Regions from separate parts of the Streptomyces sp. NPDC102270 genome, predicted to be linked through region 3. Evidence: riboswitches for the same ligand, from Rfam matches in the RefSeq annotation. Region 3 holds a riboswitch; each other region holds the start of a gene.
The links. Region 3 has a riboswitch for S-adenosylmethionine ahead of ACIRP7_RS33030 (aminotransferase class V-fold PLP-dependent enzyme). Riboswitches for the same ligand answer to the same signal wherever they lie in the genome.

Region 1: linked by a shared signal. The riboswitch ahead of ACIRP7_RS21945 (putative leader peptide) and the one ahead of ACIRP7_RS33030 (aminotransferase class V-fold PLP-dependent enzyme) in region 3 are both predicted to bind S-adenosylmethionine.
Region 2: linked by a shared signal. The riboswitch ahead of thrC (threonine synthase) and the one ahead of ACIRP7_RS33030 (aminotransferase class V-fold PLP-dependent enzyme) in region 3 are both predicted to bind S-adenosylmethionine.

Annotation. Positions count from the first base shown of each region.
Region 1 is NZ_JBIWLX010000010.1:61,033-68,351, reverse strand. Features, by position in the region: gene ACIRP7_RS21975 (MDR family NADP-dependent oxidoreductase) at 1-587, shown strand, start outside; partial or broken gene ACIRP7_RS21970 (MerR family DNA-binding transcriptional regulator) at 609-686, shown strand; gene ACIRP7_RS21965 (MFS transporter) at 706-1,227, opposite strand; gene ACIRP7_RS21960 (LLM class flavin-dependent oxidoreductase) at 1,721-2,827, shown strand; gene ACIRP7_RS21955 (NtaA/DmoA family FMN-dependent monooxygenase) at 2,824-4,224, shown strand; gene ACIRP7_RS21950 (DUF1684 domain-containing protein) at 4,330-5,154, shown strand; SAM riboswitch class IV at 5,245-5,358, shown strand; gene ACIRP7_RS21945 (putative leader peptide) at 5,378-5,509, shown strand; partial or broken gene ACIRP7_RS21940 (ABC transporter substrate-binding protein) at 5,680-7,298, shown strand; partial or broken gene ACIRP7_RS21935 (ABC transporter permease) at 7,302-7,319, shown strand, end outside.
Region 2 is NZ_JBIWLX010000002.1:60,535-67,853, reverse strand. Features, by position in the region: gene ACIRP7_RS03200 (hypothetical protein) at 1-460, opposite strand, end outside; gene groL (chaperonin GroEL) at 869-2,494, opposite strand; gene ACIRP7_RS03190 (cold-shock protein) at 3,205-3,411, opposite strand; gene ACIRP7_RS03185 (MoaD/ThiS family protein) at 3,855-4,130, opposite strand; gene thrC (threonine synthase) at 4,127-5,407, opposite strand; SAM riboswitch class I at 5,425-5,583, opposite strand; gene ACIRP7_RS03175 (glucosyl-3-phosphoglycerate synthase) at 5,745-6,716, shown strand; gene ACIRP7_RS03170 (trehalose-6-phosphate synthase) at 6,777-7,319, shown strand, end outside.
Region 3 is NZ_JBIWLX010000017.1:186,304-193,622, reverse strand. Features, by position in the region: gene ACIRP7_RS33035 (PQQ-binding-like beta-propeller repeat protein) at 1-893, opposite strand, end outside; gene ACIRP7_RS33030 (aminotransferase class V-fold PLP-dependent enzyme) at 961-2,322, opposite strand; SAM riboswitch class IV at 2,443-2,559, opposite strand; gene trpD (anthranilate phosphoribosyltransferase) at 2,636-3,700, opposite strand; gene ACIRP7_RS33020 (cytochrome bc complex cytochrome b subunit) at 4,030-5,667, opposite strand; gene ACIRP7_RS33015 (Rieske 2Fe-2S domain-containing protein) at 5,664-6,719, opposite strand; gene ACIRP7_RS33010 (c-type cytochrome) at 6,716-7,319, opposite strand, start outside.

The DNA.
Region 1 (7,319 bases), on a different contig from region 3:
CGGTCCTCGTCACCGGGGCGGCGGGCGCGGTGGGAACCCTGGCCGGTCCGGTCGCCAGGCTGCTGGGTGCCGGGAAGGTCATCGGCAGTACCCGCTCTCCGGCCAAGGCCGAGCGGCTGCGCACCGACCTGGGCTACGACGCGGTGCTGGTGCCGGGCGACCGATCCCCCACGCTCGCCCGGCAGTTGCGCACGGCGGCACCCGAAGGCATCGACGTCCTGGTGGACACCGTGGGCGGCGGGCACCTGACAGCGGCGCTCACGGGGGCGCGCCGCGGCGCCCGCTTCGCGCTCGTCGGCGCGCTGTCCGGCCAGTTGTCACCGCACCGGGACGGTGACAGCGCTCCGGTGGAGATCGACACCTTCCGCGTCATCAACCTGGGGGTCACGCTGCGCGGTTACAGCGGCATCGATCATCCCGAGGTGGCGCAGGAGTGGGCCGAGCGGTTCGGCGGCTGGCTGCGCTCCGGTGAGATCTCTTTCCCGCATGTGCGGATTCCGGGCATCGAACGGGCCCCTCAGGCGTTGCAGGAACTGTTCGAGGGACGGCACTTCGGCACCGTAGTGGTGGAGCTGCCGGACCGGTGACACGAACCGAGGCGAGGTCGGATGCGAATCGGAGACGCGGCGGCAGCTGCCGGGACCACCCCACGGGCCCTGCGGTTCTACGAGGAGCGCGGCCTGCTGAGCACCGCGCACGGTGAGCTCAGCAACAGGCAGCACCGCCAGCCCGCCTCGGGGCCGAGTCCGGCGACGAGCGCACCGCCGAGGGGCGGGCCGAGGGCCGTGGCCACGCCGCCGGTGACGCGTACAGACCCAGCGCACGGCCGCGGGCCACACCGCGGAAGACGTCCTGAATGGTGCCGATCACCTGCGAGTTGACGATCCCGGCCGCGGCACCCTGCACCAGCCGCGCCCCGATCAGGGTCCCCGGCCGTCCTCCCGTCGCAGCCGTCACCCCGGCCAGGAGGAAGACCGCCACCCCGACCATGAAGAGCCGTTTGCGGCCGTGCAGGTCACCGAGGCTGCCACCGGGGACGAGGGCCAGGCCGAAGGCCGGCGAGTATCCGGCCACGATCCACTGGACGTCCGCCCCGGTGGCTCCGATCGACTGGCGCATGCTCGGGACCGCGATGTTCAGGACGGCCTGGTCGACCAGAGTCGTGGCGCCCGCGGCCATGCACACCAGCAGCACCCGCCGGGCGGCGCGGTCTTCTCCCGGAAGCATTGGCTGATCGTGCTCCCCAGGGCGTGAGGTGTGGTGGATGACTGGGGCGAGCCGTCGAACAGCGATCAGCGACAGACCTGGTCGAACTGGTCGGCGCGGCGGCTCACCCAGAACGGGTCGAGCAGCACCGTGCGTGCCGTGCCGACGGTCTCCGTGGCCCGGATCAAAGCACAACGCAATTGATGCGTCCACCATGCGTCCCGGCGCACGAGATGCCCGTCCGCCCTCTTCGACCTTGACATTCACCGGGGCGTGCGACGTACGTTGAAAGGGAAAGTTCCTGACAGCTGGAGGCTGTGATGCACGTACGGGGCGCGGTATCGCGCGGTGCGTGCAGCTGTGCGCGGCTCATCACCCGGCGGCATGTCGACTACTGCCGTACCTCCTCCGCCGTCTGTCCTTCCGTACACGTCTGACCCCGGCCGGCCATCCTGCCGGCTGTCTCGTCGTGGCCCTGTGGCCGCGAGTCCCGTGTTTCCCGGAAGGAACCCCCTTGACCGGCCCCGCCCTGCACCTCGCCGTCGAGATCGACGGCGACGGCGCACACCCCGCGGCCTGGCGCCGCGCCGCCCATTCCCCCGATCAGCTGCTCACACCGCGCCGCGTGGCCCAGGTCGCCGCCGTCGCCGAGAACGCCGGGTTCACGCTGGTCACCCTGCACGACGGCGTGCTGCCGCCCGGCGTCTCACCGGATCCGGTGGGCCGTATCGGCGCCGTGGAGCGAGCGGCCTTCGTCGCCGCGTCCACGAGCACCATCGGCATCGCACCGGTCGTCCCGGTCACCTACGCCGAACCCTTCCATGTCTCCGGCCAGTTGGCGTCCCTGGACCACATCTCCGCCGGTCGCGCCGGGTGGGTGGTGACGGAGGAGGAGCGCCCCGAGGCGGCCGGTGCCTGGGGGCGGCCGTTGATCGCCGACTCCGCCGCACGGGCCCGGGAGTCCCGGGACGGCGTGGAGGTGGCCCGCGCCCTGTGGGACTCGTGGGAGGACGACGCGGTCATCCGGTCCGTGGCCACCAGCCGCTACCTCGACCGCGAGCGGCTGCACTACATCGACTTCACGGGCGAGACCTACGCCGTCAAGGGCCCGGCGATCGTGCCGCGCCCGCCTCAGGGGCAGCTGGTCGTCCTGGGCAGGCCGGACCGGGTTCCCGCCGCGCAGCTGGACGTCGCTCTCGTCGAGGGCCGTGACCTCGCGTCGCTCGCCGCGGCCTCCGCCGCCGCCGGTACGCCCCGTCTCTTCGCCGAGGTCGAGGTGGCGCTGGACACGCGGGAGGCCACGGCCGCCGAGCGCGTCGCCGACCTGGAACGGCACGCGGCGTGGACCGACCGGGGCCGGCTGCGACACATCGGCTCCGCGGCCCAACTGGTCGCATTGCTAGCAGAGTTGAGCCGTCACATCGACGGCGTACGGCTGCATCCGCTAGTGCTGGACGAGGACCTGGCCGTCCTGTCCCGCCTCGTGCTGCCGGCCCTGTCCGAGCGGCGCCTCGTCGCCCGTCCGCTTCCCGGTACGTCCCTGCGCTCGGCCCTGGGTCTGGAGCGCCCCGCCAATCGCTTCGCCGCCGCTGCCACGACCGCCCAGGAGGACGCCCGATGACCCGCACCGATCCCCTCGACGTCCCCCGCCCGCACGCCCGGCTGCACTTCGGAGTGTTCTTCCAGGGCGTCAACCACTGGACCATCTGGTCCGCCCCCGACAGCGGCTCCCAGATCGACCCCGCCTGCTTCCGACGGGTCGCCCAGACCGCCGAACGGGGCCTGTTCGACGCGTTCTTCCTCGGCGAGGGGCTGCGGCTGCGCGAGGTCGACGGCAGGATCCACGATCTCGACGTGGCCGGACGGCCGGACGCCATCACCCAGCTCGCCGCACTGGCCGCGGTCACCCGCCGGATCGGGCTGGTCGCCACCTCCAATTCCACCTTCAACGAGCCCGCCGATCTGGCCCGCCGCCTGTCCGGGCTCGATCTGCTCTCCGAAGGCCGGGCCGGCTGGAACGTGGTGACCACGGACAACGCCTGGACCGGCGCCAACTTCCGCCGCGGCGGCTACCTCGACCACGCCGACCGCTACCGCCGCGCCGAGGAGTTCCTCGCCGTGGCCCGCGCGTTGTGGGACGGCTGGCAGGACGGAGCGATCGCCGACTCCGCAGGGGCAGCGCAATGGTCGGCGCCCGGTGCCGTACGCCAAGTACGGCACCACGGACCGCAGTTCGACATCGATCTCGATCCCACCCTGCCCCGCAGCGCCCAGGGGCACCCCGTGATCTTCCAGGCCGGTGACTCCGGTGAGGGACGCGACTTCGCCGCCCGCAACGCCGACGTCATCTTCTCCGCACACGGCAACGACTTCGACGACGCCCTTGCCTTCGCTCAGGACATCCGGCGCCGGCTGCGGGCGGTCGGGCGGCCCGACGACGACCTGCGGATCCTGCCGGGCACCGAGATCATCATCGGCGCCACCGAGGAGGAGGCGCAGGAGAAGAAGCGCTGGATCCGGCTCCAACAGGTCACGCCCGCCACGGCGCTGGGGATCGCCGGACTGCTGTGGGGCTTCGACCTGTCCGACCGCGACGCCGACGGGCCGCTACCGAAAGAGGATCCGGTCGTCGCCGAGAACGACGGCTCCTTCGGGGCCCGGCGCATCGCCGACCCGCGTGCGGTCGTGGCCGAGTGGCGGGCGAAGGCGGAGGCCAACGGCTGGTCGCTGCGCGAGACCGTCATCGCGCTCGGCCCGCAGCGCGGGCACGTCGGCACCCCGTCCGGCCTGGCCGACAAGTTCGCCCACTTCGTGCGGCACGGCGCGGTCGACGGCTTCAACGTCACGCCGTACCTCATCCCCGACGGCCTCGACGACATCGTCGACCTGCTCGTCCCGGAACTGCAGGAACGCGGGATCTACCGCACCGAGTACACCGGCACCACCCTGCGCGAGAACCTCGGCCTGCGCGCTCCCCTCACGCACCGCTCCGCGCGGGAGCAACGGCAGGCGGGCTGACATGGCTGCGCGAGGAGCGCCCGACGCGTCCGACCGCCGGGGCCGTCGACGACCCCACCGGCACCCTGAACCCCGCACTCACGCACGCGTGACGAAGGAGAACCCATGACCACCGAGGCCACCAAGACCGACTTCCATGCCTTCACCGAGACCTGGCTGGAGTGGTACCGCGCGCAGGAGGCCCGGCTCGCCGACCCGCACGGGTTCCTGTCGATCACCGGCCTGCACTGGCTCGACGACCGGCCGCAGCGCTTCCCGGACGCGCCCGGTGCGTGGCGCACCGGCCCGGACGGGGTGGTCGTGGACCTCGACGACGGCGAGGAACTGCTCGTCGACGGAACGCCGGTGCACGGAGAACACCGCTTCGGCGTGCTTCCCGAACGCACCGGCGTCGACGCCGTATGGGGAGACGCCGTCATCGAGGTCGCCAAGCGCGGCGGGCACGACATCGTCCGCCCCCGGCACCCCGACGCGCCGCTGCGCACGGCCTTCACCGGAACACCCGCCTACGCCCCCGACCCGCGCTGGTCCGTGACGGGCCGCTACATCCCCTTCGACACACCACGACCGACCACCGTGGGCGCCGCGGTCGAGGGCCTTGAGCATGTGTACGACGCTCCGGGCAGGATCGAGTTCGAGCTGGACGGGCGCCCGCTGTCGCTGACCGCGTTCCCCGGCCATGGCGCCGGCCGACTGATGGTGCTGTTCACCGACGCGACCTCCGGGGTCACCACCTACGCCGCCAACCGGTCCCTCGCCCTGGAGCCGCCCACCGCCGACGGTACGGTCGTCCTGGACTTCAACCGCGCCGCGAACCTGCCGTGCGCCTACACGGACCTGGCCACCTGCCCGCTGCCCCCGGCCGAGAACCGGCTGCCGGTGGCGATCGAGGCCGGCCTGAAACTCCCCCGCGAGCGCGGCGGTTCCTGAGCCGGACCCGGTGAGCCGCCCCGACTGCCCCCGCAGCACGCCGATTTGCGGCATTGACGTACGACAAGAGCCCTCCGTACGATCACGAACGGCATTGAGTGTCAGCGTCAAGCCCTGGCTCGCTGACCGGCAACCCTCCCCCGCGGTGGGGTGCTCCAGGTGAAAGCCCGGCGGGATCACCGACGATCTCCGCAAGCGCGTGGCCCCGTGACAGGGGCCGGAAATGTGGAGGCCCGGTATGCGGCACGGTGGTGATCTCAGCGTCCGCTTCCTCGACGCCACCGTGTTCTCCCGGCTCTCTCGCCGGCGTCACATCGACCTCGAGCGCTCGACCAGCTGTCTGTGTCGGGCCTGACGGACCTTCCCCCCGCTGCTCGCCGTTCGGCACCCGCTGCCGCCGCGCCCGCCTGCGCCTGATCTCCGTCTGTCCTTGAGCCCCGTTTCCCGTGATCCCCGCCGCACGCCCACGTACGGCCATGCCGCGTACGGCATCCGTCCGGGTGACACGAGTAGGAGAAGCCCTCCATGACTGCACTTCCCGATGTCGGATCCGCCCGGTGGGCGGCATGGACCGCCCTTGTCACCACCAGTGTTCTGCTGACCGCCTGCGGATCGGGCGGCGGCGATTCCGGCACCGGCACCGGACAGCCCGGGTCCGGCGGCACCCTGACCTTCGCGGTGGGCTCCGACGCCGGCTGCGTGGACCCTCAGCAGGTCGCCAGCAACGAGACCATCTACTCGGTGCGCCAGATCGTGGACTCCCTGACGGACCAGGACCCCGAACCGGCAAGATCGTGCCATGGCTGGCGAAGAGCTGGGACGTCAGCTCCGACGCCACGACGTTCACCTTCCATCTGCGCTCGGGCGTCACCTTCAGCGACGGGTCGAAGCTGACCGCTCAGGTGGTCAAGGACAACTTCGACGCGGTGCCCCGGCTCGGCGCGCTCGGCACCCTTGCCCAGGGCTATCTCAGCGGCGTCGAGAGCACCACGGCAGTCGATCCGCTCACCCTCAAGGTCACGTTCAAACAGCCCAACGCCCAGTTCCTGCAAGCCACTTCGACACACTCGCTGGGCATCGAGTCCTCGGCCAGTGTCAAGAAGGCCCCGCAGCAGAAGTGCAGTGAGGGCGTGACCGGTTCCGGGCCGTTCGTGCTGAAGCAGTACGTGCAGAACCAGTCGCTCACCCTCGCCCAGCGCACCGGATACGCCTGGGGGTCCTCGCTGTGGACCAAGAAGGGCGAGGCCTACCTGGACAAGCTGGTCTTCAAGGTCGTATCGGAGGCCGGTGTACGGGCGGGCAGTCACCAGTCCGGCCAGGTCGACGCGATCAGCAGCGTCGGCAAGGCCAACGAGGCAGCGCTCAAGGGCGGCCAGGTCACCCTCCAGCGACGGGCCAACCCCGGCGTCGTGTTCGGCCTCGGCCTCAACAACTCGCGGCCCATCCTGAAGGACGCGCGCGTGCGCCAGGCCATCCTGCACGCCGTCGACCGCCGGCAGATCGCCGACACCGTGTTCCCGACCGGCACCCAGGCGGCCACCAGCATCCTCGCCCACACCACCCCCGACTACACCAGCCTCGCCCCGGACCTGAAGACCGACGCGGCCAAGGCCAAGTCCCTGCTGGACGCGGCTGGTTGGAAGACCGGCAGCGACGGCATCCGCACCAAGGACGGCAAGAAGCTCAGTCTGACCATCGACTGGATCCCCAACGCCGCGACCAATCAGCCCGCGTTGGAGCTGATCCAGCAGCAGCTCAAGGCCGTCGGCGTCCAGGTGTCCCTCAAGCAGCTCCAGGTAACCCAGCTGGCGCCGACGCTGCAGTCGGGCGACTACGACGCGGCCTGGGGAAACGTCACCCGTGCCGACCCGGACATCCTGCGCAGCTCCTTCTCCACGAAGCTGGCCAACTTCTACCGCGTGCCGACGAGCGGCCTGGACACGGCCCTGGCCGCGCAGGCCGCGACCACGGACACCGCCAAGCGCAAGCAACTGATCGGCCAGTCACAGCAGTTGATCGTGCAGAACGCCTACTACGTGCCGGTCGTGGAGCTCCAGACCCAACTGGGCGTGTCGAAGAAGGTGCACGACCTGAACTTCGACGCCTCCAGCCGGCTCCAGCTGCACGACACCTGGATCGGCTGACGCATGCGCCGCTATGTAATC
Region 2 (7,319 bases), on a different contig from region 3:
CGACGGCGTGACGCTCAACGAAGTTGACGTTGAGATCCGGAGCGCCCAGGGAGTCGCGCCAAGCGAGAAGGGTCGTATGCATTGAGTGGAGCCCTACGTGAACGCTGTGAGCGGCCTGCTCCACTGAATCGGGTCCCTCGACTGCGAGGCTGGCCCAAGCTGCCTGCACCAGAACCAACTGATCTTGCGCAATCTGGAGCCGCCGATCAGCCTCCGCCACATCTGAGGCATCGCCGATCAGCGCTCGTCCAGCCATCTTCAGAGCGCTGCGGGACTCGTTGGCCGGCGCTAGGAAGGCGCTGTACGCGTCTCGCCGCAGATGTCTGCGCCATTGAGCGTGCTCGACCTTGGCTTGCCCCTCCAACTGCCGCCGAGTCGCGCCGCTGGACATCGCGGACGCCGCAACCGTGCCGATAACGCCCACCGTTGCACCGAGCAACGCCGCAAGTCCCTGATCCATACGGGGGATTATTCACCCAGGCAACCACACAGCGTCACCGGCAGAGCGGGTTCCATGGAGAACTGGCGACACTTGAAAGAGGCTCCCCCTGACGCGGGGGACAACTCCGCAGGACCCTTGCCCACGCACCTGAAACCCCGGCCACGCACGTCAGAAGCCCGCCCCACGAGTGCGGGGCGGGCTTCTTGTGGAGCGCCGGGCAGGCCTTGCACCTGCATCTCCCCGCAGGAAGCGGGGCGTCTTTCCTTGGACCACCAACGCGTAGTCGACCGACGGGAGTTCACGTCGGGCGGCTCGTGATCAAGCATAGCGCAAGAAAAGCCCGGGGGCGGACACCTCCTGTTTCCAGGAAGTGCCGCCCCCGGCAAGGACGTTGATCAACCGTCAGGCCTGGCGGCCAGGGGTCGATCAGAAGTCCATGTCACCGCCCGGCATGCCGCCGCCGGCCGGGGCAGCGCCCGCCTTCTCCGGCTTGTCGGCGATGACGGCCTCGGTGGTGAGGAACAGCGCGGCGATGGAGGCGGCGTTCTGCAGGGCAGAGCGCGTGACCTTCGCCGGGTCGATGATGCCTTCGGCGATCATGTCGACGTACTCACCGGTCGCGGCGTTCAGGCCGTGGCCGACGGGCAGGTTGCGCACCTTCTCGACGATGACGCCACCCTCGAGACCACCGTTGACGGCGATCTGCTTGAGCGGGGCCTCCAGGGCCAGCTTCACGGCGTTGGCGCCGGTCAGCTCGTCACCCTCCAGGTCCAGCTTCTCGAAGACCGAGGAGGCCTGGATGAGGGCCACGCCACCACCGGCGACGATGCCCTCCTCGACGGCCGCCTTCGCGTTGCGAACGGCGTCCTCGATGCGGTGCTTGCGCTCCTTGAGCTCGACCTCGGTCGCGGCACCGGCCTTGATGACGGCGACGCCACCGGCGAGCTTCGCCAGGCGCTCCTGGAGCTTCTCGCGGTCGTAGTCCGAGTCGCTGTTCTCGATCTCGGCGCGGATCTGGTTGACCCGGCCCTGAACCTGCTCGGAGGAGCCGGCACCGTCGACGATGGTGGTCTCGTCCTTGGTGATGACGACCTTGCGGGCGCGGCCCAGGAGGTCGATGGTGGTGTTCTCCAGCTTGAGGCCGACCTCCTCGGAGATGACCTCGCCGCCGGTGAGGATGGCGATGTCGTTCAGCATCGCCTTGCGGCGGTCACCGAAGCCCGGGGCCTTGACGGCGACGGACTTGAAGGTGCCGCGGATCTTGTTGACGACCAGGGTCGACAGGGCCTCGCCCTCGACGTCCTCGGCGATGATCAGCAGCGGCTTGCCCGACTGCATGACCTTCTCCAGGAGCGGGAGCAGGTCCTTGACGGAGCCGATCTTGGAGTTGGCGATGAGGATGTAGGGGTCGTCGAGCGACGCCTCCATCCGCTCCATGTCGGTGGCGAAGTACGCCGAGATGTAGCCCTTGTCGAAGCGCATACCCTCGGTGAGCTCCAGCTCCAGACCGAAGGTCTGGGACTCCTCGACGGTGATGACGCCTTCCTTGCCGACCTTGTCCATCGCCTCGGCGATGAGCTCGCCGATCTGGGTGTCGGCGGCGGAGATGGAGGCCGTGGAGGCGATCTGCTCCTTGGTCTCGACATCCTTGGCCTGCTCGAGCAGGGCGGCGGAGACGGCCTCGACGGCCTTCTCGATACCGCGCTTGAGAGCCATGGGGTTGGCGCCGGCGGCTACGTTGCGCAGGCCTTCCTTGACCAGGGCCTGAGCGAGCACGGTCGCGGTGGTCGTACCGTCACCGGCGACGTCGTCCGTCTTCTTGGCGACTTCCTTGACCAGCTCGGCGCCGATCTTCTCGTACGGGTCCTCGAGCTCGATCTCCTTGGCGATGGAGACACCATCGTTGGTGATCGTGGGGGCGCCCCACTTCTTCTCGAGGACGACGTTGCGGCCCTTGGGGCCGAGCGTCACCTTCACGGCGTCCGCGAGCTGGTTCATGCCGCGCTCGAGGCCGCGCCGCGCCTCCTCGTCGAACGCGATGATCTTGGCCATGTGAAGTGGTCCCTCCAGGACTGGGGGTGATTCCTTCGGACCGCGCCCGCGCCCGCGACGGACGGCTCGCCGGCCTGTGGATCCTTGCCCCACAAGGCCTGCGGGCCTCACCGACCCGGTCCATCTTTGTCACTCTCACCTTCAGAGTGCTAACGCCAATGATTAGCACTCGGCATGGTCGAGTGCAAGCGCCTCTCGCGTATCGGGCCCCCGGGGCGGGGGTGGGTGGGCTGTCCGGGCGGGTCGTCCGGGGGGCGTCAACGGGGCCGGCTTCGGGGTGTCGTGCCTCGTCGCGACTGCGGTCGGGGTGGGACTCGCGGGGTGGGGAGAGGCCGGGCGGGCCGCAAGCCGCGTACGGCGGGCAGGGGACGGGGTGGGGGGGTCCGCCCGCAGCGGCCGGCGTCCGTTACCGGGCATCACTCAAGGGACCGAGCCGCCGGACCGAGGACGGACACCCTCCACCCCGGCACCGACCTGCAACACACCTGCACGCGCTACCCAAGGCCCCACCGGAGCCGCACGGGCCGCCGCAGGCATCCAGGGGCGCGGGGAACTGCGCACCACACTCGCCCCCACCGGACCCGCAGACAAACACTGCTCAACCGCCGGAGGTACACGCATGCCGAAGGGCCCGTACCCATGACTCCCCATGGGGTACGAGCCCTCCGAAGAAGAACGAAGAACGACGCTGTTGTTACCCGGCGCGTGCTTCAGCCAGTCGCGAGACGGACCATGTCCGCCTGCGGCCCCTTCTGACCTTGCGAGATCTCGAACTCGACCCGCTGGCCCTCTTCAAGGGTGCGGTAGCCGTCCATCTGAATCGCGCTGTAGTGGACGAATACATCCGCACCACCGTCGACCGCGATGAAGCCGTACCCCTTCTCCGCGTTGAACCACTTGACGGTGCCCTGAGCCATGCCTAACTCCCCTATTACTGGCCCTTGCACGGATCCACACTTCATGGATCCGGGTCAGACCTCACCCCCCACATGGTTGGGGGCGTGCGCCGGAACGCGTCGACCGCGGCTGAATGTATCTGTCCAACTGCCGTCTGCAACAGGTCAATCGGACGAGAATTCTGGACGGAAGGGGTCCGGAATGTAGTGAGAATTCACCCGAATTCGGGGCAAGTCGGGCCCCATAAAAGGAGCATAAGACGCAAAGAACCCACACATTTTGGCTACTTCTCGTCGCATCCGAAGTCGGAACTCATATGCGTCCGGCATGAAGGAAGTAGCAGGTTCCCCAACTGTACCGTGCTCAACCATAGAGAATTGCCCCCTCCGCTTCTCTCGCGGAGAGGGCAATCGGATGAACACTCGGTAATTTCTGTTACCGAAGGTAATGACCAGTCATACGGTCACCCGCCGGCGACCGCCGGGATGATGGAGACACCGGCCCCGTCGGGCGTCACCGTCTCCAGCCCCTGCTCGAACCGCACATCGTCGTCGTTGACGTACACATTCACGAACCGCCGCAGCTTGCCCTGGTCGTCGAGAACACGCGCCGCGATACCGGTGTGGTTCTTCTCCAGATCGGCGATGACCTCGGCGAGGGTCCCACCCTCGGCCTGCACCTCGGCCTTGCCGCCGGTGTAGGTGCGCAGGATGGTGGGGATGCGGACGTTGACGCTCATGCGAGGCCAGCCTCTCGGAAAGAGTCCAGATTCGGACGGATCGTGGCGGTGAGCCCGGTACCGGCCACCGCGTCCAGGGTCTTGAGACCGTCGCCGGTGTTCAGCACCACCGTGGTCTTCGTCGGGTCGAGGACGCCGTTCGCGATCAGCTTGCGGGTCACACCCACCGTCACGCCACCCGCGGTCTCCGCGAAGATCCCCTCGGTCCGCGCCAGCAGCTTGATCGCGTCGACGATCTGCTCGTCGTTCACGTCCTCCACCGCACCGCCGGTACGACGCGCGATGTCCAGCACGTACGGACCGTCCGCGGGGTTGCCGATGGCCAGCGACTTGGCGATGGTGTCCGGCTTCTGGGGGCGGACCACGTCGTGCCCGGCCTTGTACGCCACCGACACCGGCGAGCACCCCTCGGCCTGCGCGCCGAAGATCTTGTACGGCCTGTCCTCGACGAGCCCCAGCTTGATCAGCTCCTGCAGACCCTTGTCGATCTTCGTGAGCTGCGAGCCGGAGGCGATCGGCACGACCAGCTGGTCGGGGAGCTTCCAGCCCAGCTGCTCGCAGATCTCGTACGCCAGGGTCTTGGAGCCCTCCGCGTAGTACGGCCGCAGGTTGACGTTGACGAAGCCCCAGCCCTCGCCGGCCGGGTCGCCGATCAGCTCGGAGCAGAAGCGGTTCACGTCGTCGTAGTTGCCCTCGATGCCGACGAGCTCGCCGCCGTAGATCGCGGCCATGACGACCTTGCCCTGCTCCAGGTCGTGCGGGATGAACACGCAGGAGCGGAAGCCGGCCCGGGCCGCGGCGGCACCCACGGCGCCGGCCAGGTTACCGGTGGAGGAGCAGGAGAGGGTGGTGAAGCCGAAGGCGCGGGCGGCCTCGATGGCCTGCGCGACGACGCGGTCCTTGAAGGAGTGCGTCGGGTTGCCGGAGTCGTCCTTGATGTACAGGCCGCCGGTCACGCCGAGCTCGCGGGCGAGGTTGTCGGCCTTGACGAGGTGGGTCCAGCCGGGGTTGATGTTGGGCTTGTCGGCCACGTCCGCGGGGACGGGCAGCAGCGGGGCGTAGCGCCAGATGTTCGAAGGTCCCGCCTCGATGCGCTTGCGGAGCTCCTCGGTTTCGTAGGCCGAGAAGTCGTACGCGATCTCGAGCGGGCCGAAACACTCCTCGCAGGCGAAGACCGGGCCGAGCGGGACGCGGTGGCCGCATTCGCGGCAGCTCAGTGCCGCGGCGGGACCCAGATCGACGGAGTTCGTGGTGCTTGCAACAGTCTGCGCAGCCATGGAGGCGAGGCCCTTTCTCCTCATCTTCCTCACGACGCACTTCGCCGTGAGACGGATTTGGCACCTTCCCGAGTCGGGAGCCTCGCGGAGACGATCGTCAGCGATCGCTACGAGAACCGACTGGAGGGTTGCCGGGGCTTCATCGGGCCGTATCCCTCTGCCCCTCTGGATGAGCGGTATGAAGTTGTTAACGGCGGCCACCCAGGACATGCGATGGTCATCCGCGTTGTTCAAGACTGTAACCGAAGACCAGGACAGTTGAGAGAGACGTCCGAACCGCGAGATGACCTACCCAACAGCCGCTTCCAGCGGCGGGCACGCTAAGGAGCCGCGCACTGTGCTGAACGAAGTCGAGCGCTGGCTGGCCACCAGGTCCTGGTCCGCGACTGATCGCCCGCTCCACCGGATCATGGCCGCGAAGCGGAGTTCGGGACAGACCGTCAGTGTCGTCCTGCCCGCGCTCAACGAGGAGGAGACGGTCGGTGACATCGTCGCCGTGATCCGTCATGACCTCATGCAACAGGTCCCGCTAGTCGACGAGATCGTCGTCGTCGACTCGGGATCGACCGACCGCACGTCCGAGGTCGCGGCCGCGGCCGGCGCGCGGGTCGTCCACCGCGACGACATCCTCCCGCGCATGCCCGCCGTGCCCGGCAAGGGCGAGGTCCTGTGGCGCTCCCTGCTGGTCACCAGCGGGGACATCGTCTGCTTCATCGACGCCGACCTGAAGGAGTTCTCCTCGGACTTCGTCTCCGGCATCGTCGGCCCGCTGCTCACCGATCCCGGGGTCGACCTGGTCAAGGGCATGTACGACCGTCCCCTGGGCACTGAGTTGGATTCGCTCGCCTCCGGCAAGACCGCCGGGCAGGGCGGCCGGGTCACCGAGCTCATGGCGCGCCCGCTGCTGAACATGCACTGGCCGCAGCTGGCCGGTTTCGTGCAGCCGCTGGGCGGCGAGTACGCGGCCCGGCGCTCGTTGCTGGAGCAGCTTCCGTTCCCCGTGGGCTACGGCATCGAGCTGGGCATGCTGGTCGACGCCCTGCACCTGGTCGGTCTTGACGCCCTCGCCCAGGTCGACGTCGGGGTGCGCAAGCACCGCCACCAGGACGGCCAGGCCCTGGGCCGGATGTCCGCAGCGATCTACCGCACCGCCCAGCTGAGGCTGGCCCGCGGCCATATGATCCGGCCCGCCCTCACCCAGTTCGAGCGGGGCCGGGACGGCTTCGAGCCGCGGACGTACTCCGTGGACACCGAGGAGCGGCCGCCGATGGTGGAGATCGCGGAGTACGCGGAGCGGAAGGTCGCGTAAGTGCGCGGAAGTGCGCAACCGCACGTTTGAGCGTTTGGGGGCCGGGCTAGGTTGAGGCGTATGGCGTCAACCAACAGTGCTGCTCAGGTGCTGGTCGCGTCCAACCGCGGCCCGGTCTCGTACGAAGTGCGCGAGGACGGCTCGCTGCATGCCAAACGCGGTGGCGGCGGGCTGGTCTCGGGCCTGTCGGCGATCGGCTCCGACGCGGGCTCCCTGTGGGTGTGCTCGGCGCTCGGCGACGGCGACCGCGAGGCGGTCCGGCGGGGGGTCGGCGAGGCGGGGGTCCGCATGCTCGACATCCCGGCCGACGTGCACGCCGACGCGTACAACGGCATCGCCAACTCGGTGTTGTGGTTCGTCCACCACCTGCTGTATCAGACCCCGCTGGAGCCGTCCTTCGACGCGGAGTTCCGGCGGCAGTGGGCGTCGTACGAGACGTACAACCGCGCGTTCGCCGAGGCGCTGGCGGAGGAGGCGGCCGAAGGGGCGGCGGTCCTGGTCCAGGACTACCACCTGTGCCTGGTGCCGGGCATGCTCCGTGAACTCCGCCCCGACCTGCGCATCGCCCACTTCTCACACACGCCGTGGGCGCCGGTGGACTAC
Region 3 (7,319 bases):
CGCGCCCCGCTCCGCACGGTCTCGGGCTCCTTCACGGCACCGGGTCCGTACCACCCCGGCCGCAGGCTCTCGCGCAGCGAGGCCGTGGTGTGCCCCGCGGCCGCGACCAGCTCCGCGGGGGTCGGCCGGGCGCCGGGGTCGTCCCGCAGACACGCCTCCACCAGCGGCAGCTGCTCCTCCGGTACGGCGGACAGGTCCACGTCACCGGTCAGGATCCGCAGCAGAACGACTGAATCCTGCCCCTCGCCGAAGGGTTCCTTGCCGCCGGACGCGTAGGCGAGGACCGCGCCCAGGGAGAAGACGTCACTGGCCGGCACCACCTGGGCGCCGTTGCGGATCTGCTCGGGCGAGAGATAGCCGACCGAGCCGACGACCACCCCGGTGCGGGTCAGGGCCGTGCCTTCCAGGGCCCGGACGATCCCGAAGTCGATGACCCGGGGGCCGTCCGGCGCGAGCAGGATGTTGGAGGGCTTGAGGTCCCGGTGCACCAGCCCCTTGGCGTGGATCGCGGCGAGCGCCTCGGCGAGCGCGGCCGCCAGCAGCCGTACCGCGTCCGCGGGCAGCGGTCCCCGGTCGAGCACGGCGTCCCGCAGGTTGGGTCCCGCCACGAACTCGGTCGCCATCCAGGGACGGGCCGCCTCGGTGTCGGCGTCCACGACCCGCGCGGTGTAGGTGCCCGCCCCGCCGACGGTCTGCGCGGCCCGCACCTCGTGCCGGAACCGGGCACGGAAAGTGCGGTCTTCGGCGTGTTCGGCCCGTACGACCTTCACAGCGAGCCGCAGCCCGCCCCGCGCCTCGGCGAGATACACCTCGCCCATGCCGCCGGACCCGAGTCTGCCCAGGACCGCGTAGGGCCCGATGGCCGGCGGGTCCGTCTCGCGCAGCTCCTGCACCCCGTGCTCCCCCTGCTTTCCGTACGGTTGCTGAGGGGAGCGTATACGCGCGGTGGACTCCGGTCCGTCAGACGGCCGGGACGCAGCGGCCGTCCTCGGTGCGGTACGTCCACTTCGCACCGTCCGCGACCAGTTCCTTCACGGCCTGCACGAACCGCTCCACGTGCTCGTCCGGGGTGCCCGCGCCGAAGCTCACCCGGATCGCGTTGAGGGACTTCTCGCCGGGCGCGGCCTCGGGGGCACCGCACTCGCCCTGGGACTGCGGGTCGCTGCCGAGGAGGGTGCGCACGAGGGGGTGGGCGCAGAAGAGGCCGTCGCGGACGCCGATGCCGTACTCGGCGGAGAGGGCGGCGGCGAAGTGGGAGCTGTTCCAGCCCTCGACGACGAAGGAGATCACGCCGACGCGGGGGGCGTCGTCGCCGAAGAGGGACAGGACGCGGACCTCGGGGACCTCGGCGAGGCCCGCCTTCACCTTCTCGATCAGGTGCTGCTCGCGGGCGACCAGGGTGTCGAAGCCGGCCTCGGTCAGCGCCTTGCAGGCCGACGCGATGGAGTAGGCGCCGATGACGTTCGGGGAGCCGGCCTCGTGGCGGGCGGCGCTGTCGTGCCACTCCACGTCCACTCCGCCGTCCTCGCGCCGGGTGACCTTGCGGCTGGCGCCGCCGCCGACGAGGTAGGGGTCGGCGGCCCGGAGCCAGTCGGCGCGGCCGGCCAGGACGCCGGAGCCGAAGGGGGCGTAGAGCTTGTGGCCGGAGAAGGCGACCCAGTCGACGTCGAGGTCACGCACGCTCACCGGGTGGTGCGGGGCGAGCTGGGCCGCGTCGAGCACGATCCGGGCGCCGTGGGCGTGCGCGGCCGCCGCGAGTTCCCGTACGGGCCACAGCTCACCGGTGACGTTGGAGGCGCCGGTGACGCACACCAGGGCCGGGCCCCGGGGGTCCCGGTCGGCGAGGGCCTTCTCCAGGGTCTGGACGGCCTGGCGCGGGGTGCGCGGGGCGTCGAGGTAGCTGACCCGGGCGTCCTTCCAGGGCAGCAGGCTCGCGTGGTGCTCGGTCTCGAAGACGAAGACCTGACAGTCGGCGGGGAGCGCCGCGGCGAGGAGGTTGAGCGAGTCGGTGGTCGAGCGGGTGAAGATCAGCTGGTCGTCGTCGCGGCAGTCGAGGAACTCGGTGACGGTCCTGCGGGCGTTCTCGAACAGGTCGGTCGACAGCTGGGAGAGGTAGCCGGCCCCGCGGTGCACGCTGCCGTAGTAGGGGGCGTACGCCGCCACGTCGTCCCAGACCCGCTGGAGGGCCGGTGCGCTGGCCGCGTAGTCGAGGGCGGCGTAGGTGACTTCGCCGCCGGTGACCAGCGGTACGGTGACATCTCGTCCCAGAACGGGCAGGGGGGCACAAATGGTCTGGACGGCGGCAGCGGTGGAGACAGACATGGGGGACTCCCGTGAAAAGTGAAAGGTGAGAGGGGTGTGCGGAGGCGGGGCTCTGCGCCCTATCGCATTCGGTTGCTCACGGAAGACTCCTCGAACGACCAGGATCCCTGGCTCGTGAGGGATCCGCGCTTGCCGTAGACCTCGCTGCCTACGGCCTGGTCTTCACCCGGGGCACCCCGCCACGGACGGAGGGTTGCCGGACAGTCGGCCGGGGCCTCATGACTGTCACTCATGACCTGGTCAAAGAACGTACGGGAAATGATCGTCGTCCCGCAACCCGTGTCCGGATCGCGGGACGACACCCGGGTGGCCGCTACGCGTTGCTCGCGGCCACCCAGCGCTCCAGCGTCCGCTTCGCCGACCCCGAGTCGATCGCCTCGGCGGCCTTGTCCATCCCGGCCCTCAACTGCTCGGCCAGCGTCCCCGGACCGGGGTCCAGGGCCACCAGCGCGGCCGCCGAGTTCAGGAGTACGGCGTCCCGGACCGGGCCCTTCTCGCCGTCCAGCAGGCGGCGCGCGACCTCCGCGTTGTACACCGGGTCACCGCCCCGCAGGGCCTCCACCGGCACCAGGTCGAGGCCGGCGTCCCGGGGGTCGAAGCTCTCCTCGGTGACCTTGCCGTCGCGGACGATCCAGACGCGGGAGGTCGACGTGGTCGTCAGCTCGTCGAGGCCGTCGTCACCGCGGAAGACGAGGGAGGAGTGACCGCGCTCCGCGAAGACGCCCGCGACGACCGGCGCCATGCGGGGATCCGCGACCCCGACCGCCTGGGACCGCACGCGGGCGGGGTTGGTCAGCGGGCCGAGGATGTTGAACACCGTGCGGATGCCCAACTGGCCGCGGGCGGCGCCCGCGTGACGCAGCGCGGGGTGGAACTTGATCGCGAAGCAGAACGTGATCCCGGCCTCTCCGGCCACCTCGGCGACCCGCTGCGGGGTCAGCTCCAGGTTGACGCCGAGCTTCTCCAGGACGTCCGAGGCGCCGGACGCGGAGGAGGCGGCCCGGTTGCCGTGCTTGACGACCGTGGCGCCGGTGCCGGCCACGACGATCGCCGACATGGTGGAGATGTTGACGGTCTTGGCGCCGTCGCCGCCGGTGCCGACGATGTCCACCGTCCGCCCGGGGACTTCGATCACGTTGGCGTGCGCGTACATCGTCCGGACGAGTCCGTTGATCTCCTCGACCGTCTCGCCCTTGGCCCTGAGGGCGACCACGAAGCCGGCGATCTGCGCGTCGGTCGCCTCGCCCTGCATGATCCGGTCCATCGCCCACGCCGTCGCGTCGGCGCTCTGGTCACGGCCGTACAGCAGGGCGTTCAGTACCTCGGGCCAGGAACGGCCCGCCGCGGTGTCGCCTCCAGCGGGGGTCACAGCGCTCATGGGGCCGCTCCAGATGTCGTAGAAAAGTGTGCCCACACCCTATCCAGCGCGGAGCAGCGCAAAGGGCCCCGTCCGGCCTTCGGACGAACCCCTTCACCTCGGCCCCGCACGGCACGACCAGGGCCCTGTCCGGTGTGCAGGGCCGCCCTTCCACCACAGGCGGCCTGCTAACGGTTCGTCCTGGCGCGGAGTGACCGCAACCCCCCAGGGGCGCGGGGAACTGCGCGACCAGTCCCCACCGGCCCGCACCCGCCCCTCCTCGTGGCACGGCGAAGGGCCCGTCCGGGGTGTCGGACGGGCCCTACTACCGCGCGTGGCGAGCGCAGCGATCAGTGGTGGCCGTGGCCGCTCGTGATCTCCTTGTACTCCTCGACGGTGGGCTTGGCGATCTGGGACTCCTCGCCGTAGTACGCCTCGCTCAGCTTGGCGCGCAGCTTCTCGGAGCCCTTGACCTTGCGCTCGACGCCGTTGCCGTCGACCGTGGGGCCGATCTCGGCCGGCTTGTACTGCTCGTGCGCCGTGAGCGTGTGCAACTGCTCCTGGCTGAGCGGCTCGTGCACCTCGATGAACTCACCGTGCGGCAGGCGCTTGATGATGCCGGACTCGCGCCCGTGCAGCACCTTGTCCTTGTCCCGGCGCTGCAGGCCGAGGCAGATCCGCTTGGTGATGATGAAAGCCACGACCGGGGCGACGAAGAACGCGACCCGGACGAACCAGGTGATCGAGTTGATCGACAGGTGGAAGTGCGTGGCGATCAGGTCGTTGCCGCCACCGATCAGCAGCACCATGTACCAGGTGATCCAGGCGACACCGAACGCGGTACGCGTCGGAGCGTTGCGCGGCCGGTCCAGGATGTGGTGCTCGCGCTTGTCGCCGGTGACCCAGGACTCGATGAACGGGTAGACCGCGATCGCGACCAGGACCAGCGGGAAGATGACCAGCGGGATGAACACGCCCAGGACGAGCGTGTGACCCCAGAAGTTGATCTCCCAGCCCGGCATGACACGGATCAGGCCCTCGGAGAAGCCCATGTACCAGTCGGGCTGGGCGCCCGTGGACACCATGTCCGGCCGGTAGGGGCCCATGGCCCAGATCGGGTTGATCGAGGCGATCGCCGCGATGGCCGCGATGACACCGAAGACCAGGAAGAAGAAGCCTCCGGCCTTGGCCATGTAGACCGGCAGCAGCGGCATGCCGACGACGTTGTTGTTCGTCTTTCCGGGGCCCGCGAACTGCGTGTGCTTGTGGTAGAAGACCAGGATCAGGTGGCCGACGACCAGGCCGAGCATGATGCCCGGCAGCAGCAGCACGTGGATCGAGTAGAAGCGGGACACGAAGTCGCCGCCCGGGAACTCGCCGCCGAAGAGGAAGAACGACATGTACGTGCCGACGATCGGCACGGACAGGATCGCGCCCTCCATGAAGCGGACACCGGTGCCGGACAGCAGGTCGTCCGGGAGTGAGTAGCCGGTGAAGCCGGTGAACATGCCGAGGACGAACAGCAGGAAGCCGAACAGCCAGTTGACCTCACGCGGCTTGCGGAACGCGCCCGTGAAGAACACGCGCATCATGTGCACGAACATGCCCGCGAGGAAGATCAGCGCCGCCCAGTGGTGGATCTGCCGGATCAGCAGACCACCGCGCACATCGAAGGAGATGTGCATGGTGGAGTTGAACGCCTCGGACATCAGCTGGCCCTGCAGCGGGACGTAGCTGCCGTGGTACTCCACCTCGTTCATCGACGGGTGGAAGAACAGCGTCAGGTACACACCCGTGAGGATGATGATGATGAAGCTGTAGAGGCAGACCTCACCCAACATGAACGACCAGTGGTCGGGGAAGATCTTGCGCATGTTGGACTTGGCCAGGGAGTAGATCCCCAGTCGGCCGTCGGCCCAGTCGGCGACCTTCTCGCCGGCCGGTGCCTTCCCGCGTGCGCGGGACTCGGAGGTCTCTTTAGTACTCATCCGCGCTCCCAGAATGCAGGACCGACGGGCTCCTCGAAGTCGCCGAGCGCTTCGAGGTAACCCTGGTCGTTCACGCCGATGCGCAGCTGCGGCAGGGCGTGACCGGCGGGGCCGAAGATCACCCGGGCACCGTCGGAGAGGTCGAAGGTGGACTGGTGGCAGGGGCAGAGCACGTGGTGCGTCTGCTGCTCGTACAGGGAGATCGGGCAACCGACGTGGGTGCAGATCTTCGAGTACGCGACGATTCCCTCGTACGACCACTCGAGCTCGCGCTTGTCCTTGATGTTGTCCGGCTGGATGCGGACGATCATCAGGGCGGCCTTGGCGATCTCGGTCTGGAACTGCTCGTCGTGCTCCTCCAGGCCCTCGGGCTTGGCGAAGGTCAGCGAGCCGACCTGGACGTCGGAGGGGCGCAGCGGCTCGTTGGTGTTCATGTTGACGAGCTGGAGGCCCTTGCGCCACATGGTGTGGCGGAGCTTGGTGCCGGGCAGCGGGCCGAGGTCGCGCAACAGCATGACGCCGGAGAGCGGGAACAGGGCCAGCGCGCCGAACATCGTGTTGCGGATCAGCTTGCGACGGCCGAGCGCCGACTCCTTGGCGCCCTGCTTGAAGTCCGCGTGGACCTTCGCGCGGACCTCGGGGGGCGCCTCGATCGCGTGACGCTCGTCGGCGATCTCCTCGTCGGACATCAGGGTGCGGGCCCAGTGGACCGCGCCCGCGCCGATCGAGAAGAGGGCGAGACCGAGGGTCAGGCCCAGCGCGAAGTTCAGCGCGTTGATGTGCCCGATCGGAAAGACGTAGATCGACTCGTCGTGGGGGATGCCCACGTACGAGGCGATGAACCCGACGGTGGCCAGCATCGACACCGTGAACAGCATGGCCACCACGCGCTCGGACCGCCTGGCGGCCCGCTCGTCGATGTCCTGCACCCGGTGCTCGTGGGGCGGGAGGCCGGGGTCCGCGAAGGGGTGCTTCTCGTCCGCCACGCCTACCGCGCCGTGCGCGTCCTGCTCTGCGGGCAGGTTCTCTTCTGGAATGTCTTGGCTACTCATGACTTCTTGGCCTTTGCGGTCCGAGCGGCGACCCAGACGGCGACCGCGATCAGCGCGCCGAGGCCGAAGATCCAGGCGAACAGGCCTTCGGAGACCGGGCCGAGACCGCCCAGCTCAAGGCCGCCGGGGCTCACGGAGTCGTCGCCGTTGACCGCGTTCAGGTACGCGATGATGTCCTTCTTGTTCTGCTCCGACAGCGTCGTGTCGGGGAACGACGGCATGTTCTGCGGGCCGGTCTGCATGGCCTCGTAGATGTGCTTCGGGGAGACACCCTCGAGGTCCGGTGCGAACTTGCCGTGCGTCAGCGCGCCGCCCTTGCCGGTGAAGTTGTGGCACTGCGCGCAGTTGGTGCGGAACAGCTCGCCGCCCTTGGCGATGTCGGCGCCGTCGGGGCCGTACTGCGCCTTGGTCGGGATGGACGGACCGGAACCCAGCGAGGAGACGTACGCGGCCAGCTGGTCGATCTCGGCCTGTGTGTAGATGACCTTCTTGCGCGGAACCTGCGGGCCCGGCTGCTGGGCCGGCATACGGCCGGTGCCGACCTGGAAGTCGACGGCCGCGGCGCCCACGCCGACGAGGCTCGGTCCGTCGGAGGATCCC